DNA from 3 places in the Nostoc sp. DedSLP03 genome. Region 1 is predicted to be linked to each of the others. Evidence: predicted binding sites of a transcription regulator. Region 1 holds the regulator's gene; each other region holds the start of a gene.
The links. Region 1 encodes NtcA, which controls nitrogen genes in cyanobacteria. Its sites were predicted from a motif close to TNTGTANNNNNNNNTACANA; they were not measured.

Region 1 (5,202 bases):
TTTTGACTATACCTAAATATTCATGTTCCCCGACACTCTTATTTTCCTAGAAAAGTGTGATTTTCCGGAGGAAATTTGTTTATTGAAGTTAAATTTTTAGTGAAGTTAGCTTAAAGTTAATGTTGCTTGAATAGAGTAATATCAAAAAATATAGGATTTACACAAATAAACCCAGTTTCTACAAGAAATCGTCTGTTAGCTAACAATCAATTGTCACGAATAAATTTTTCTTTTCAAAGTTAATTTGATGACATTTAAAATTTGCGATGAGTAGTAAGGGACTACTAAAATTAGGAACAAGTTCATTAAATAAATACAAATAACCTTGAAAAGATGTTGGAATTTTATTTTTTGTGGATTGCGTTGGCAAAGAGAACTCAAAAAGGCAGAATTTTGGGTTTTGCTCTTCGAGCTAGTCGACAATTTACTACTTGGCAACAAGACTAATTCAAGGGGTTATTTTTTCTTTGGATCTGTTGAATAAAAAATTCTTCTAGGGATTGACGTGACAAGTTAATAGCAATAATTTTACCTTCCATAAGACGAAGACTGGCAAGAAAATCATAGTAACCATCTTGTAGTGTACCGTGCCAGGAACCATCAGGCTCAAATATGAGAGTGGGTATCCATTTTTTGAGAATTTCCCAGTCACCACCTTGACCTTTTACTTGATATGTGTCATTTACGCCTAAGAGTTCATTGAGGGAACCAGAGCAAATTAGTTCACCTTGAGCGAGGATGGCAATGCGATCGCAAATCTGTTCTACTTCACTAAGAACGTGGCTGTTGAAAAAAATCGTCTTACCAGCAGCTTTGAGCGCCAGAATAATTTCTCGCATTTGATAGCGCCCCACCGGATCGAGACCAGACATAGGTTCGTCCAGAAAAACTAAATCTGGCTCATTAATTAATGCCTGTGCCATACCAACACGCTGTAGCATTCCTTTGGAATAGCGGCGCAACAGTTTTTTACGGGCATCGGCTTGGGATAAACCGACCAATTCCAGTAGTTGGGGAATGCGCTGGCGTTGGACACTTTGGGGAATTTGGAATAACCCAGCAGCAAGCTGTAAAAATTCCCAACCAGTGAGATAGTCATACAAATAGGGATTTTCCGGCAGATAGCCAATATGTTGCTTAACACTGCGATCGCCTATTGGATTACCTAACAACGATCCGCGTCCAGAAGTGGGATGAATAATTCCCAGCAACAATTTTAAAAGGGTAGTTTTCCCAGCACCATTAGGCCCCAACAAACCAAAGGTTTCGCCTTTGTAAACCGTTAAAGAACAGTTTTTGAGAGATACGACTTTTTGATTTAGCCAAAAACCAGTGCGATAGACTTTTCGCAACTCAGAAGTTAGGACTACTGGTGGAATGTCTGCCGTATTAAGTTGAGAATTAGAGTCATCTGCAACAGACTTCATCTCGGTTAAATCACTATTTATCAGCTTGGCGTCAATTAAAAATTACCCGGTAGGCTGATAATAACCATCAACAACTCGTGTGTCAATTATCCGAAATGGGGGACTGGGGAAGAAGCAAGGGAGCAGTGAGCAGGGGAGGCAGGGGAGACAAGGAAGACAAGGGGGACAAGGAGGAATTATTAAACCAGTCTCTCCCTTGTCTTTTCCCTCTTCCTCATCTAAGTTGTCTCTTGTCCATGCCCCATGCCCAATCCCCAATGCCCAATTTGACTTTTTTCATAGAACTCCCTTAGAACTGGGAATTAAACCAGCACGTCGGGAGTCAATTTCTACCGCCAGCCGTGTTGCTCTTGCAAAAGCTTTAAATGTCGCTTCAATGATGTGATGAGAATTAATGCCATCCAATTGTCGAATGTGCAGTGTCATTTGACTATGGTTCACCAGTGCCACAAAAAATTCTCGCACCAGTTGGGTGTCATAGGTTCCTACCCGTTGAGTTGGAATTTGCAAGCCATAGCTGAGGTGAGGCCGTCCAGAAAAATCTAGCGCTACCTGAACTAAAGCTTCATCCAGCGGTGCAAGAAAATTACCAAAGCGGACAATACCCTTTCTGTCACCTAGTGCTTGGTTAAAAGCTTGCCCTAAAGTAATGCCTACATCTTCGTTAGTATGATGATCGTCAATTTCCCAGTCTCCCTTGGCTTGAACATCTATATCAATCAGCCCGTGGGAGGCAATTTGATGCAACATGTGATCCAAAAACGGAATACCTGTTGCTGCTGTGCAAGTTCCTCTACCATCCAGGTTGATGGTGACTTGCACATTAGTTTCACCAGTGGTGCGGTGAACAGTGGCAATGCGAGGGGTTTGGGTTGAGCGATCGTAGTTTGAATTAACTTGGCGATTGGTTGTTTGCATGGGGAGTGAAAAGAGTTAAAAGTTAGGAGTTATGAGTTATGAGTTAAAAATTTATAACTCTTAACTCCTCACTCCTAACTCCTAACTTTATCGTGTCACATTCCCATAATTTCATATCCTGCATCTACATAGAGAATTTGTCCGGTAATGCCGCTGGACAAATCACTACACAAGAAAGCCGCAGCGTTGCCCACTTCTAACTGAGTGACGGTGCGTCGTAGGGGAGCTACTTCTTCTACATGATGAATCATATCCAAAATCCCACCCACTGCTGAAGATGCCAAAGTACGGATGGGGCCTGCGGAGATGGCATTCACACGAATATTTTGCGGCCCTAGTTCAGCAGCTAAGTAACGCACACTCATTTCTAACCCCGCCTTGGCAATTCCCATAACGTTGTAGTTGGGGATTGCCCTAACACCACCTAAATATGTCAGGGTGACGATGCTACCTCCCTCTGTCATCAAAGGTTTGGCTGCACCACTTAACTGCACTAGTGAGTAGGTACTAATTTCTAAGGCGGTGTTGAAGCCAGAACGAGAAGTTTGGCTAAAATCTCCACTTAAATCGTCTTTGCTGGCAAAGGCCAGACAATGGATGAGGATATCTAGCTTTCCCCACTTTTCGCGGATTGTCTCAAAAGTAGATTTAATTTGGTCTTCATCTTGGACATTACAGGGAAGAAATAGGCTGGGGTTAAGAGGTTCTACCAATTCCGCGACTTTTTTCTCCATCTTGCCGCGTTCATCTGGTAGGTAGGTAATACCCAGGTTTGCTCCGGCTTTGTGCAGCTGTTGGGCTATCCCCCAGGCGATCGAGCGGTTATTGGCAATACCTGTAACAAGGGCATTTTTTCCAGTCAGATTTAGCATAAAAATTGTTAATGCGATCGATCATTAGGAGCATACTAGAATCTGAGGCTAATTTATCTTTGTTTTATACAGGATTTGCAAAAATGAATATTGGTAAGAGTTTTTGCTGCGTGTAAAAATCTTGATTTTTTATAAAGATATTCTCAAAATATCTTTATTTGTTCTTCAAAAAACCTTTTAAATACAGTTATTGGAACTAGTTATCAACAATTAGTAGCTGAAAGGATCAACAATTATGTATCATTATAAACAAAGAGTTATGAAGAGATTAGTTGGAGTATAGGAAAGTACAGAAAGGTTGACGGTGCTTTATTCATTTTTCGGGTGTATTCTTAGGTAATCAGTTTTTGTTTTTCCGGCATTGGGTAGGGGAAGGGAGATGATCGTGACACAAGATAAAGCCCTAGCAAATGTTTTTCGTCAGATGGCGACCGGGGCGTTTCCGCCAGTTGTGGAAACGTTTGAACGCAATAAAACGATCTTTTTTCCTGGCGATCCTGCCGAACGAGTTTATTTTCTTTTGAAAGGTGCTGTTAAACTTTCCAGGGTGTACGAGGCAGGAGAGGAAATAACGGTAGCGTTGCTGCGGGAAAATAGTGTTTTTGGTGTATTGTCATTGCTGACAGGAAATAAATCGGATCGGTTTTACCATGCGGTTGCATTTACTCCTGTAGAATTACTGTCGGCACCAATTGAACAGGTAGAGGTAGCACTCAAGGAAAATCCAGAATTATCAATGTTAATGCTGCGAGGTCTGTCTTCGCGCATTTTACAGACAGAGATGATGATTGAAACTCTTGCTCACCGAGATATGGGTTCTAGATTGGTGAGTTTTTTGTTAATTCTTTGTCGGGATTTTGGCGTTCCTTGTGCAGATGGGATCACAATTGATCTGAAGTTATCTCATCAAGCGATCGCAGAGGCAATTGGTTCAACTCGTGTTACCGTTACTAGGCTACTGGGAGATTTGCGTGAGAAAAAAATGATTTCCATCCACAAAAAGAAGATTACTGTGCATAAACCTGTTACCTTAAGTAGACAGTTCACATAAAAACAATTGGAGAAAGGGGAATCGGCGCGTGTTCTATTTTGAAAAATGACACTAATAGCTAGAGGTAAATCTAAAATTGAATAATTTCAGCTATTGCCAATTTCCACTTCTTTCCAGACAATGCTTAAAAGTAGTAGGCTGTATCTGGAAGGATTTCGGTAGCTAAAGATGACCACCGGATACATCCTTATCGCAGCAATTTTGATTTTGGGAGGCGTAATTGCCACCGTGGGCGATCGCATCGGCACACGAGTTGGCAAAGCCCGCCTCTCACTTTTTAAGCTTCGTCCGAAAAACACCGCCGTACTAGTAACAATTTTTACTGGTGGTTTGATTTCAGCATCAACTCTAGGGATTTTATTCGCTGCCGACGAAGGTTTGCGAAAAGGAGTCTTTGAGTTAGAAGATATTCAAACAGACCTCAGACAGAAGCGGGAACAGCTAAAAACCGCAGAAACGCAGAAAAGTCAGGTAGAGGGTGAGCTAAACCAAGCAAGAATTGCCCAAGCAAAAGCACAACAAGACTTGCAGGCAATTAATCAATCCTTGCAGGCGGCAAACGCCAAACAGAGGGAAACGCAAGCCCAGCTGAACCGCACAATTAGTCAACAAGCCCAAACCCAAACTCAACTCCAACGCACTCAAGGTCAGTTAGGACAAGTTGTAACTCAATACCAAAAAGCCATAGCTGAGTTGCAAAGCGTTTCCAATCAGAGAAAACAGCTACAGGCGGCAGTTGAACTCTTGAAGACAGAACGTCAACGACTGTATGCAGAAGCGAAAAAAGCCATTGACGAAGCCAAAACAGCAATCGAAAAACGCGATCGCGAACTTGCTAACCGTCAAGAAGCCATAGAAGCACGCGATCAAAAAATTGGCCAGCTGGATCAACTTATTCAAAAGCGTAACGTAGAAGTTGCAGCACGAGAGCAAG
Region 2 (5,202 bases), on a different contig from region 1:
AAGTGCTAATTGCCGTTCAACATCTGGGAGGTCAAAACTAGCGGGTTCTGCTGGACGTAAAGCAAGCAAGAATTGAGTTAAAGACAAGGCAGCGAAATCTTGCTGCCAAGATTTTATAGTCGCGATCGCATTTTCCAGCCTTGATTGCTCCCGACAAATACCAGCACTTTCCCACACTAGACGCGGTAACTTCTCTCTAAGTGCTTCTAGCTGTGCTTGTTGGATATGCCACTCACTAACATCAGGACTAAATTTCCGTAACGGTAGCACTGGTATTTCTGAAAGCAGCCCAATATTTTCTGACTTAATATTAGCCATCTGGGCCCCAAACACAATACATTCCAACAGGGAATTACTGGCAAGGCGATTTGCTCCATGTACACCAGTACTAGCGGTTTCACCCACCGCATACAAACCAGGGATATTTGTGCGATTCATCAGATCCGCAACAATTCCACCCATCCAATAATGGGCAGCTGGCGCTACAGGAATTGGTTCGTAGAAGACATCAACTCCCCAATGCTGACAAACTTTGATGATATTGGGAAAGCGCTGACGAATTTTATCAGCGGGAATGGGGCGCATATCCAACCACACATGAGCAGTAGCCAAATCAAGGGCAGTACGTTGTAAATGGCTGAAAATTGCTCTACTGACCACATCTCTAGGTGCAAGTTCACCCGCAGGGTGGTAGTCAAAGGCAAAACGTCGCCCTTCATTATCGATGAGATGTGCCCCTTCTCCGCGTACAGCTTCGCTGATCAAGAAACGATCGGCACCAGGTTTAGTCAGAGCAGTCGGGTGAAATTGGACAAATTCTAAATCGCGGAGAATAGCCCCAGCCCTAGCTGCGATCGCTACCCCATCACCGGTACTCACTGCCGGGTTAGTGGTTTGGGCAAATACCTGACCGCCACCACCAGTTGCGAGTACCACAGCACCAGCTCTTATCCAGGTGATTTTACCTTGATAAAACAGGCTAATTCCCTGACAGCAACCAGTTTCGGTTTCAATCCACAAACTCAAAGCCAAAGCTTGCTGAATAACTTGAATATTTTGGCGACGTAATACTTGAGCGGTGAGGGTAGTAGTAACTTCCCTGCCTGTAGTGTCAGCAGCGTGGAGAACACGGCGGCGAGAATGGGCGGCTTCCAAAGTTAAAGCTAAGGCTTGACCATGACGGTCAAAAGCGACCCCCAAGTTAACTAAGGATTGAATACAGCTAGGGGCATGTTCGGCGAGAAATTCGACAGCGGTGCGATCGCATAAACCAGCACCCGCCTGGATCGTATCTTCAATGTGCAGCGTGGGAGAATCTTCTGGGGCGATCGCTGCGGCAATGCCACCTTGTGCCCAATCACTGGCGGATAATGCAACGGTTTCTTTGGTAATCAAACCTACTCGCAAGGATTCTGGCAGACATAGTGCTGTGTATAGTCCAGCGGCACCAGCGCCGACTACTAAGACATCAAATTGGCTGGGAATATTTATCTGAGACAAGGTAATGGAGAAGTTAGGAGTTAGAAGTTAAGAGTGAGGAGTTAGAAGTGAGGAGTTAGAAGTGAGGAGTTTTGAATTTTTAACTCTTAACTCATAACTCTTAACTCATAACTCCTAACTCATAACTCATAACTCATATCATCTGCCACTCCCTAGAATCAGGAGTGGGCTGCTATTTGCTACATTAACTGCAATGTACAGTTATCTGTAGATGCCGTTGTTAAACCGATCGTCTCCCTCGATGAAGGCAGATTCTGGTTCTGTCACGGTGAAGTGATCGAAGTTAGCTTGCAGGGTTTGTTTTTGGCGATCGCTCAATCCTCCAATATTCAATACATCATCTACGCTTTGGTAGGGAGCATTTTTGATGATGAGCTTGGCAAGGGTGGGATAAAGGCCTGGATATTGTTGAAAAGCTCGGACGTTGGTATTATTCAAATCAATTTTTTTACCAAATTCCGTTGCTAGCTTCCTGTCTGCGCGATTTTGCCGCTCAATTGCCAGAACTGGGACTTGGGGAAAAGCAAAACTGTTGAAACTAGCAGCTTGGGCTATCTGAGTTGTTCCCAACCATCCCCAGCAACTAAGTAACAAGCTAAACACTGTTAATAAACGCGCCAATCCTTTCACGATTTTTCTACCTCTTTCCATCAAACAGAAATAAAAGTTTTAAGCTAACAACAGTTACTAGTCATTAGTCATTAGTCATTGGTCATTAGTCATTTGTAAAGGACAACTGACAAGCGACAAAGGACAACTGACAAAGGACAAAGGACAAAAGCTGATAGCTTAGTCAACACAGCAGTCATCAGAAACTAATATACAGCGTATTAATATCCACAATATTTACCGTTACTGGGTTTGACTATACTTTCGCCACAAATTTTCATTGTGGAAAGAGTGCCTGCATGGCTGCAATAGCCTTACATCCACGATTCCAGCAGCATTCTCTGCTTGACGAAATCTTTTCGGGGTGGCTGATTCTACCTTTAAAGCAGACACAAAACTGCATGATTTCTAAGATCGAAAACCTTGCCAAAAAAGACTTGATGCCGAGCGATTTTATGTAATATTTCTTAACTAATTAATCATCTACAGCATCATTTTTGATGTGCCGTAGATTGGGCTGGGAAAAGTTTCAGTCAGAGAAGCCCACACGCTTATTGGAAGATAAGTGTCACTTGCCTTCTTCACGCTGCGATCGCAGCTAACAAAAATAGGCTGTCTACCAAAATTGTGCTTAAAACTGCGCCACCAAAGGCATACCAGTGTCTTTGATTTCGACCTAAAGCTGAAATTCCTACTGTTAATAGCACTACGGCGAGAATTATCGCCCAAGTTTGTCCCCAAGGTGCTTGTACTTGTATGAGAGCATTTTGTAAGATTTGCGGTACAACATCTGCATCTACTCTCATAATTTGCCGCCAATAGGGCATCAAATCTACTATATAAAAATATACATCTGTTAAAACTGTACCGAGTAAAGAACCTAAATAAAACCAGTTACCTACCTTGCCCCAATTCTTCGTCAGACACCAGCAAGCAAACGGTAAACCGATAAATTCCACCGGTAGATGCCATAAAGGTTCCCAACGTAACCAACCCCAGTAAATCGCTCCTGCTAACCAACTCCAGCTAAACCCCAAGAGCAAATCGCCCCAGACGTAAGTTGCAGGACGTGACATTAAGGCAAAACTGAGCCACACCCAAAATCCTGTCAGCGCTAAACTCAGACTTGGTAGCGATCGCACGATCGGCGCTTCTATAAATACTGGCACTGTTACCAAAAACACCGCCGCCGCAAACACTAACCAAGTTTGTTGCGCAGAAGTAGATAAGGGTAAAGAGGGAGAAAGGGAAAGTGTAGATTCCAATTGTCTGATACCGTTTTGCGCAGTATCAGCTAAATCCAACTCAGTATCAATAGAAGGGGTAGAAACCCTGTAGGAAGACAGTGTATTATTAATCAAAGTTTTTAATATTTGTTACTAAACTTTATCTTACTTAAGATATCACACTTTAAAATCCCCCCCTGGGGCATTTTAATTATACTAAAATTTCCACAAGCGCTGGTGCAAACCAAACAAAACATTCTGCGCCAGGCGAATCCATTCAAGTTCCACTATGTACAGAACTCCTCTGTAGTTCCTTATTTACAAGGAACTACAGAGAGGTGAAAAGTTAGCTGCTATGAGTCTGCTAAATATTAAAATTTGATGAATTTTTCAAATTGCGTTGACTTATTGAGGTGGGTGTAAGAACATAGTCAGCGTCTTCGATGATGTTTTCGATCGGTAAAATTGAGTTTTCTACAAGATTGGGTGCAATAGAGAGTATATAAAGCAACATCATCAGCTAAAAAATGTTCATTACGATCTCTATAACACGAAAAAGGTATTAATTGTATATGGAGTTTATTCAAGCTTTTATTTTAGGTATTGTTCAAGGGATTACAGAGTTTTTGCCAATCAGCAGTACTGCACATCTGATAATTTTCACCAAGGTATTTGGTTGGAAAGAACTAGGTTCTAAAGATTTTGTTGACGCAATTCAATTTGGCAGCGTTATCGCAATTGTGGGGTACTTTTGGTCGCTGATTTCTAGTATTGTCAAAGGTGGAATCGAAGCACTAAAAGCCAAAGACTGGCAACGCGAAGAATGGAAGATTCTTGTCGGTATTGTGGTCGGAACACTGCCGGCTTTAATTTTCGGCTTCCTTTTGAAAGATATTTTACCTGAGAGTCCATTAATTATTGGCATTATGTCAATTATTATGGCACTTGTACTAGCTTTGGCAGAAAAAATTGGCACTCGCAAGCGAGGTTTTGAGTCATTGCAGATTCAGGATGGTATTTTGGTTGGATTGGGACAAACACTTGCCTTGATTCCGGGCGTTTCTCGTTCTGGTTCGACGTTGACAACTGCCTTATTTTTAGGATTAGAACGCGCTACAGCAGCAAAATTCTCATTTTTGTTAGGGTTTCCAACTCTTACCATTGCGACGCTGTATAAAAGCTTGAAAATATTCAAGTTGTTTCAAGCTCACCAGTTGCCAGATAACATTGTTGCACTGTTAATTGTAGGAATTATTTCAACCTTGATTTTTTCCTACCTATCAATTGCATTTTTAATCAAATACTTAGCAACCAAAAACACTTTGATCTTCGTATGGTATAGATTAGCATTCGGTAGTGCAATATTACTAGCGATCGCAGCAGGTTGGAAAGGATAATATTCATTAGTCATTAGTCATTAGTCATTTGTCATTTGTCCTTTGTCCAAAGCAAATGACTAGAGCGACTGCTCGTTTGTATGTAATCAATCTAATCTCACTTCCATTCCTCTCTCCTACAAGGAGAGAGGCTTTGAATTTTACTTCCTAACGCTAATAGGGAAAGGGCTGTTATTGTTAGGTCTGTATTAGACTCAACTCAGAAACGCTATAATGCCCAATGCCCAATGCCCCATTCCCCATGACTACCATTCATCCTGCCCGAATTACCAAGGTTCTTCCAGATTCAATAGCCGCAGAGATTGGTTTTGAAGTTGGAGATGCGATCGTTGCAATCAATGGTACACGTCCCCGCGATTTAATCGATTATCAGTTTTTGTGTGCTGATGAAGTCTTAGAATTAGAAGTTTTAGACGCTACTGGCAAAACTCATAGCCTGGAAATCGAAAAAGATTATGACCAAGACTTGG
Region 3 (5,202 bases), on a different contig from region 1:
ATAGAGGTAAAACTCGTAAGGATGAGGCCGCAGCTGCAACTGTTTGACTTCGTTACCTAGTTTGTAGTCAATCCAATTTTCGATAAAGTCTTCCGTGAAGACGCCTGATTCGGTCAAAAAGGCGTGATCTTTTTCCAGTGCTTGCAGAGCCAGTTCTAAAGAACCTGGAGTTGAAGGAACCTTTGCTAGTTCTTCTGGAGAGAGTTCATAGATATTCTTATCTAAGGGTTCACCAGGATGGATTTTGTTCTTGATGCCATCAAGACCAGCACAAAGCATTGCAGCAAATGCCAAATAGGGGTTAGATGTAGCATCTGGACAACGGAATTCCAAACGTTTGGCTTTGGGGTTAGTACCAGATAGAGGAATACGGATAGAAGCAGAACGGTTCCCTTGGGAGTAAGCCAAGTTAACAGGAGCTTCATAACCAGGTACTAGGCGCTTGTACGAGTTGGTGCTAGGGTTGGTGATTGCCAACAGCGCTGGTGCGTGTTTGAGAAGACCACCAATGTAGTACAAGCCCATATCGCTCAAACCAGCATACTTATCACCTGCAAATAGAGGCTGGCCGTCTTTCCAAATGGACTGGTGACAGTGCATTCCCGAACCGTTATCGCCAAAAATTGGTTTGGGCATGAAGGTAACGGTTTTGCCGTATTTTTTGGCAACGTTCTTGATGACATATTTGTAAATCATCAACCAGTCAGCCGCTTCGATCAACTTACCAAAACGAAAACCTAGTTCGCACTGACCACCAGTAGCAACTTCGTGGTGATGCTTTTCAATGGGTACACCTAATTGTGCCATCGTCAACAGCATCTCTGTACGGATATCTTGGAAAGAATCCGTCGGTGAAACTGGGAAGTAACCTTCTTTGAAGCGAGGTTTGTAGCCCAAGTTGGGTTTGTTATCTGTACCAGCTTTACCGGAATTCCAAGCACCTTCTTCGGAGTCTAAGAAGTAGTAGCCTTCGTTGGCGGTTTGGGCAAACCTAGCATTGTCAAAGATAAAGAACTCAGCTTCAGGACCAAAGAAGGCTGTATCACCAAGACCAGTAGAAACCAGGTAATCTATAGCTTTTTGGGCAATAACACGTGGGCAACGGTTGTACCATTCACCCGTGCGGGGTTCTTTGATACTACAAATTATACTTAGCGTTGGTACTTCCATGAATGGGTCGATCCAAGCAGTGTTGGGGTCGAGTACCATCGTCATGTCCGATTCGTTGATCGCTTTCCAACCCCGGATGCTGGAACCGTCAAACGGTACGCCATCAGTGAATGCAGTCTCATCGATTTGGTTCTGGTACAGTGTGAGGTGCTGCCAAGTCCCTACTGTATCGATGAATTTGAGATCGATCAGCTGAATTTTTTGGTCTTGGATCAATTTCAAGACTTCTTGTGGTGTTGTCATTGTTACTCCTTCTCTACCAATTTTCTAAAGTAAAACCAGAATCTTACATTGCATCCTAACTCTGCCGATCTCAATCAGGCCGTGACACAGCAGAAATATCTTAAATACTAGACATTAGCTGATTTTGTAGCTTGTACTACAGATATCTGGATTATCAGGTTATATTAACCTTTCGGCGATCATCTGTACAAAACTGGAAAGTTCATCATATAGGGGTCAACTTTGGCATAGAATCCATAGATAGTGGATAGATTGTTTTTGTGCCGAATCTATTTTTAATAGCACAAAACTTTACTGGTGCATAAGTGCAGCCAAATAAATATCAAACCATAAATAGCAATGATTGGGAGAAGAAGGAATGCGCGATGCGGTAACAAGTTTAATTAAGAATTATGACCTAGCTGGTCGATATTTTGACCGGAATGCGATCGATAGCCTGAAGTCTTACTTTGATAGTGGTACAGCAAGAGTACAAGCAGCTGCGGCGATAAATTCTAATGCGGCTGGACTTGTCAAGCAAGCTGGTTTACAGTTATTTGAAGAACTGCCAGAATTGATTCGCCCTGGTGGAAATGCTTATACAACTCGTCGTTATGCAGCTTGTCTGCGCGATATGGACTACTATCTGCGCTATGCCACTTATGCGCTGGTTGCTGGGAACACCAATGTGTTGGATGAACGAGTGCTGCAAGGGCTGCGGGAAACTTACAATTCTTTAGGAGTACCTATTGGCCCTACAGTTCGCGGTATCCAGATTCTCAAGGAGCTAATTAAGGAGCAAGTAGCAGCAGCAGGTGTGGTTAATACTGTTTTTGTAGATGAACCATTCGATCACATTACACGTGAGTTGAGCGAGATAGATATTTAGCATCTAGCTCTGTTAATTAGAAATTGTGGAACTATACAAACAAAGTTCCTGTAATCTTAAATGGACTTAATACTTATCGCACTTTGGCTTTATTGGCAAGGTGCGTTTACTTTTATTAATGCAAAAAACTATTTCTTGTGTGACAAATTAATTAGTACTACAACGACTATAAGTACTGGAAAAATTTTATACCTGCTCTTATGATATTTATTATTGATATAAATAATTTTTGCCAATAGTTCTATGAGTATTAATGATCTAGAATTTCTGCACGGTGCGGCTTTTCTTCGACTCCTCAAAAGAACATCTTATATCTCTATCAGTTATTTATCTTATATTCATTCATCTCTCTATACAATAAAAAGCTCAGGCCAAGAATCAGCTATTTTATTTAAAATATCAAAAAAACCTACTTCTTCATGGTCATTTAGCTTCAGTTCACAGGAAGAAAATGCATTAACAACATTTCGTGAAACTTATCCTGATATCAAACTTTTTATAGCATTAATTTGTCATCGGGATGGCATTTGTTGTCTATCAGAACAACAACTATGGACAATTATTGATCCTAGTGAGGGTTTAGCCAAGCAGCGTGTTTCTGTTAAAAGAGAACTAAGAGGAAGTTATTATGTTAAAGGTACAGGGAGAGTTCCCTTAGAACAGACAGTCCCTCAAAATAATTGGCCTGAAGTAATTTTATCAACATCAAATAACCTATGACACCCACTCAGATTAAAACTAATGGCGACTGTATTGACAGATTAATTAAGAGATTAGAGAAAAAAATCGGAGAAAGAGAAGCGAATCAACTTAAAGAAACTGCTATTGAAATTGTCCAAAATTGTGTCAGAGTTTATTCAGAGAATTTTGGTAATGGTGATGTAGGGAAAAATAGTACAGGTTTAGTTAGCCAATCTTATAAGGGAAAAGACGCTATTACTAATGGGACAACTGGGCTTATTTATGGACGAGTTCAAAGTGGTAAAACTAACACAACTATTGCAACTTTAGCACTGGCTCATGAAAACAATTTTCGTTGTTTTATTATTTTAACATCTGATAATACATGGTTAGGAAAACAAACGGCTAATCGTTTTAATAATCAAGTTCAAGCAGACCCTGTTTTCTTTGATTGGGAAGCATGGAAAAAAGATCCTCATGGTTTTGCAGAAACTAAAATTGCACCCTATATTAAAGATACAGGTGTTGTATTAGTTTCTACAAAAAACGGTCATCACTTAGATAATTTATTGACGGTTTTAAGAGCAGCAAAAATTAAATGTGTTCCTACTTTGATTTTTGATGATGAAGCAGATAATGCTAGTTTAAATACGAATGAATCTAAACAAGCTAAAAAAGGAATGGTAACTTATTATGGGCGAGATGCAAAACAAAAAGTAATGGATACAGTTCATCAACACGCTCGAATGTATGGTTATCGTCCACAATTAAAAGATGTAACTCACCTCTTTTTACCAGAACATATACTAGACGCTTTTCGTTCTATTCACGAAGCAGATGAAGCGATGCGGCAAGCAATTGGAGATGATATTTATAATATCAAACTACAACCTGTTTGGATAGGAGGAAATCTTAAACCAACTCGCTCTAATGTTTTAGATCCTTCAGTAATTGATGTATTAGTACCAGGTTCATTAGTTTTTCCTCAAAGCCCAGCCTATAAAAAAGATGAAATCGAGGATAATTTCAAAGAAATTGAGAACCTTTTAAAACATTATCAAGACAACAATCAATATTATGAAGTTGATATAGAATTTATCATTAAAATACTCAATTATACGAAAAGCCATTATGTCCTATCGGAAAAATGGAAAGATAAACGTATTATCAAAAGATTAACAAATATAAAATCAAAGGGCATGACAAAGGGTCGTTTAAATGTTCGTAGAGGTGAAAGAAATAATAATGAAGGATTAGATATGACGAGAAAAGACCCTTTTGAGTGGATGTTTGGCTTCGGTTCAGGTAGGTGGTCATTAGAGGCTAAAGAAAAATATCCCGATGTGCCAACGTTAATTATTTGCTATCAAAAAGGTGAAAAAACCTAGAAATGGGATGGTCATCCTATATATCTACCTATGTTAGTTTTACCTAAACAAAAATTTGTTTTAATGTTTAATTATGATGAGGATGAATAGGTGATATTTTGAATTAGCGATCGCGCCTGTATAAAATGACTTTGCTAGATTAAAGCTGTGTTTTTGAAGCTATCTTTCGACTAATGCCAGCCAGAGACATCTACCACACCGCGATCATTAAAGCACTTATTGCAGATGGTTGGACAATAACCAACGATCCCTTATACCTGGCATACGGGGGTAGAGAACTTTACGTAGATATTGGAGCAAAAAGAGTTACCATTGCTGCTGAGAGAGACGATCAAAAAATAGCTGTTGAAATCAAAAGTTTTCTGAGTCCTTCTCCCGTAAATGACCTCCAGGAAGCTGTAGGACAGTATGAAGTTTATCGTAGTGTGCTTAAAGAACTAGAACCAAAACGCCAACTTTATTTAGCAGTTCCCAAGCGGGTTTACGAAGGTATATTTTCCGAACGCTTTGGTCAGCTAATTCTTAATAAACCTCATCCATCTTGAAAACTGGAGTTTTTCTAGAAAACATATTACTGTGAATAAGTGGGTGTAGAGAATGAAACAGGGATGCTCAAAGTAGAATGCGATCGCTGGAATGAAAGTGCTTCTGTGTTGAGAGAAGAAGCATTGAAAGCAGATCATGCTCGGACTCGCGAACGCTTAATGGCACTGTACGAGATATGTAACGGAAAAAGTGCTACTAAGGTAGGCAGAGAAACAGGGCGTAATCCTCAGACAGTAATGGAATGGGTACATCGTTACAATATTTCAGGTAAAGAAGCATTGTTATATCAGCGTACAGGTGGTCATA

Region 2: a site for NtcA is predicted at 3,473-3,492, ahead of RM368_RS13340 (DUF3120 domain-containing protein). Genes of this name have one in related genera too.
Region 3: a site for NtcA is predicted at 1,537-1,556, ahead of glnA (type I glutamate--ammonia ligase). Genes of this name have one in related genera too.

Annotation. Positions count from the first base shown of each region.
Region 1 covers NZ_JAVRCK010000011.1:76,792-81,993, reverse strand. Annotated here, with positions in the region: gene RM368_RS07825 (ABC transporter ATP-binding protein) at 444-1,427, opposite strand; gene hisB (imidazoleglycerol-phosphate dehydratase HisB) at 1,704-2,345, opposite strand; gene fabI (enoyl-ACP reductase FabI) at 2,441-3,217, opposite strand; gene ntcA (global nitrogen regulator NtcA) at 3,597-4,268, shown strand; gene RM368_RS07805 (DUF3084 domain-containing protein) at 4,437-5,202, shown strand, end outside.
Region 2 covers NZ_JAVRCK010000022.1:91,390-96,591, forward strand. Annotated here, with positions in the region: gene nadB (L-aspartate oxidase) at 1-1,500, opposite strand, end outside; gene psbU (photosystem II complex extrinsic protein PsbU) at 1,702-2,130, opposite strand; gene RM368_RS13340 (DUF3120 domain-containing protein) at 2,691-3,470, opposite strand; gene RM368_RS13345 (undecaprenyl-diphosphate phosphatase) at 3,908-4,732, shown strand; gene RM368_RS13350 (TIGR03279 family radical SAM protein) at 4,974-5,202, shown strand, end outside.
Region 3 covers NZ_JAVRCK010000069.1:34,939-40,140, reverse strand. Annotated here, with positions in the region: gene glnA (type I glutamate--ammonia ligase) at 1-1,413, opposite strand, end outside; gene apcB (allophycocyanin subunit beta) at 1,772-2,281, shown strand; gene RM368_RS27080 (hypothetical protein) at 2,525-3,001, shown strand; gene RM368_RS27075 (Z1 domain-containing protein) at 2,998-4,350, shown strand; gene RM368_RS27070 (XisH family protein) at 4,524-4,895, shown strand; gene RM368_RS27065 (helix-turn-helix domain-containing protein) at 4,959-5,202, shown strand, end outside; gene RM368_RS27060 (IS630 family transposase) at 5,174-5,202, shown strand, end outside.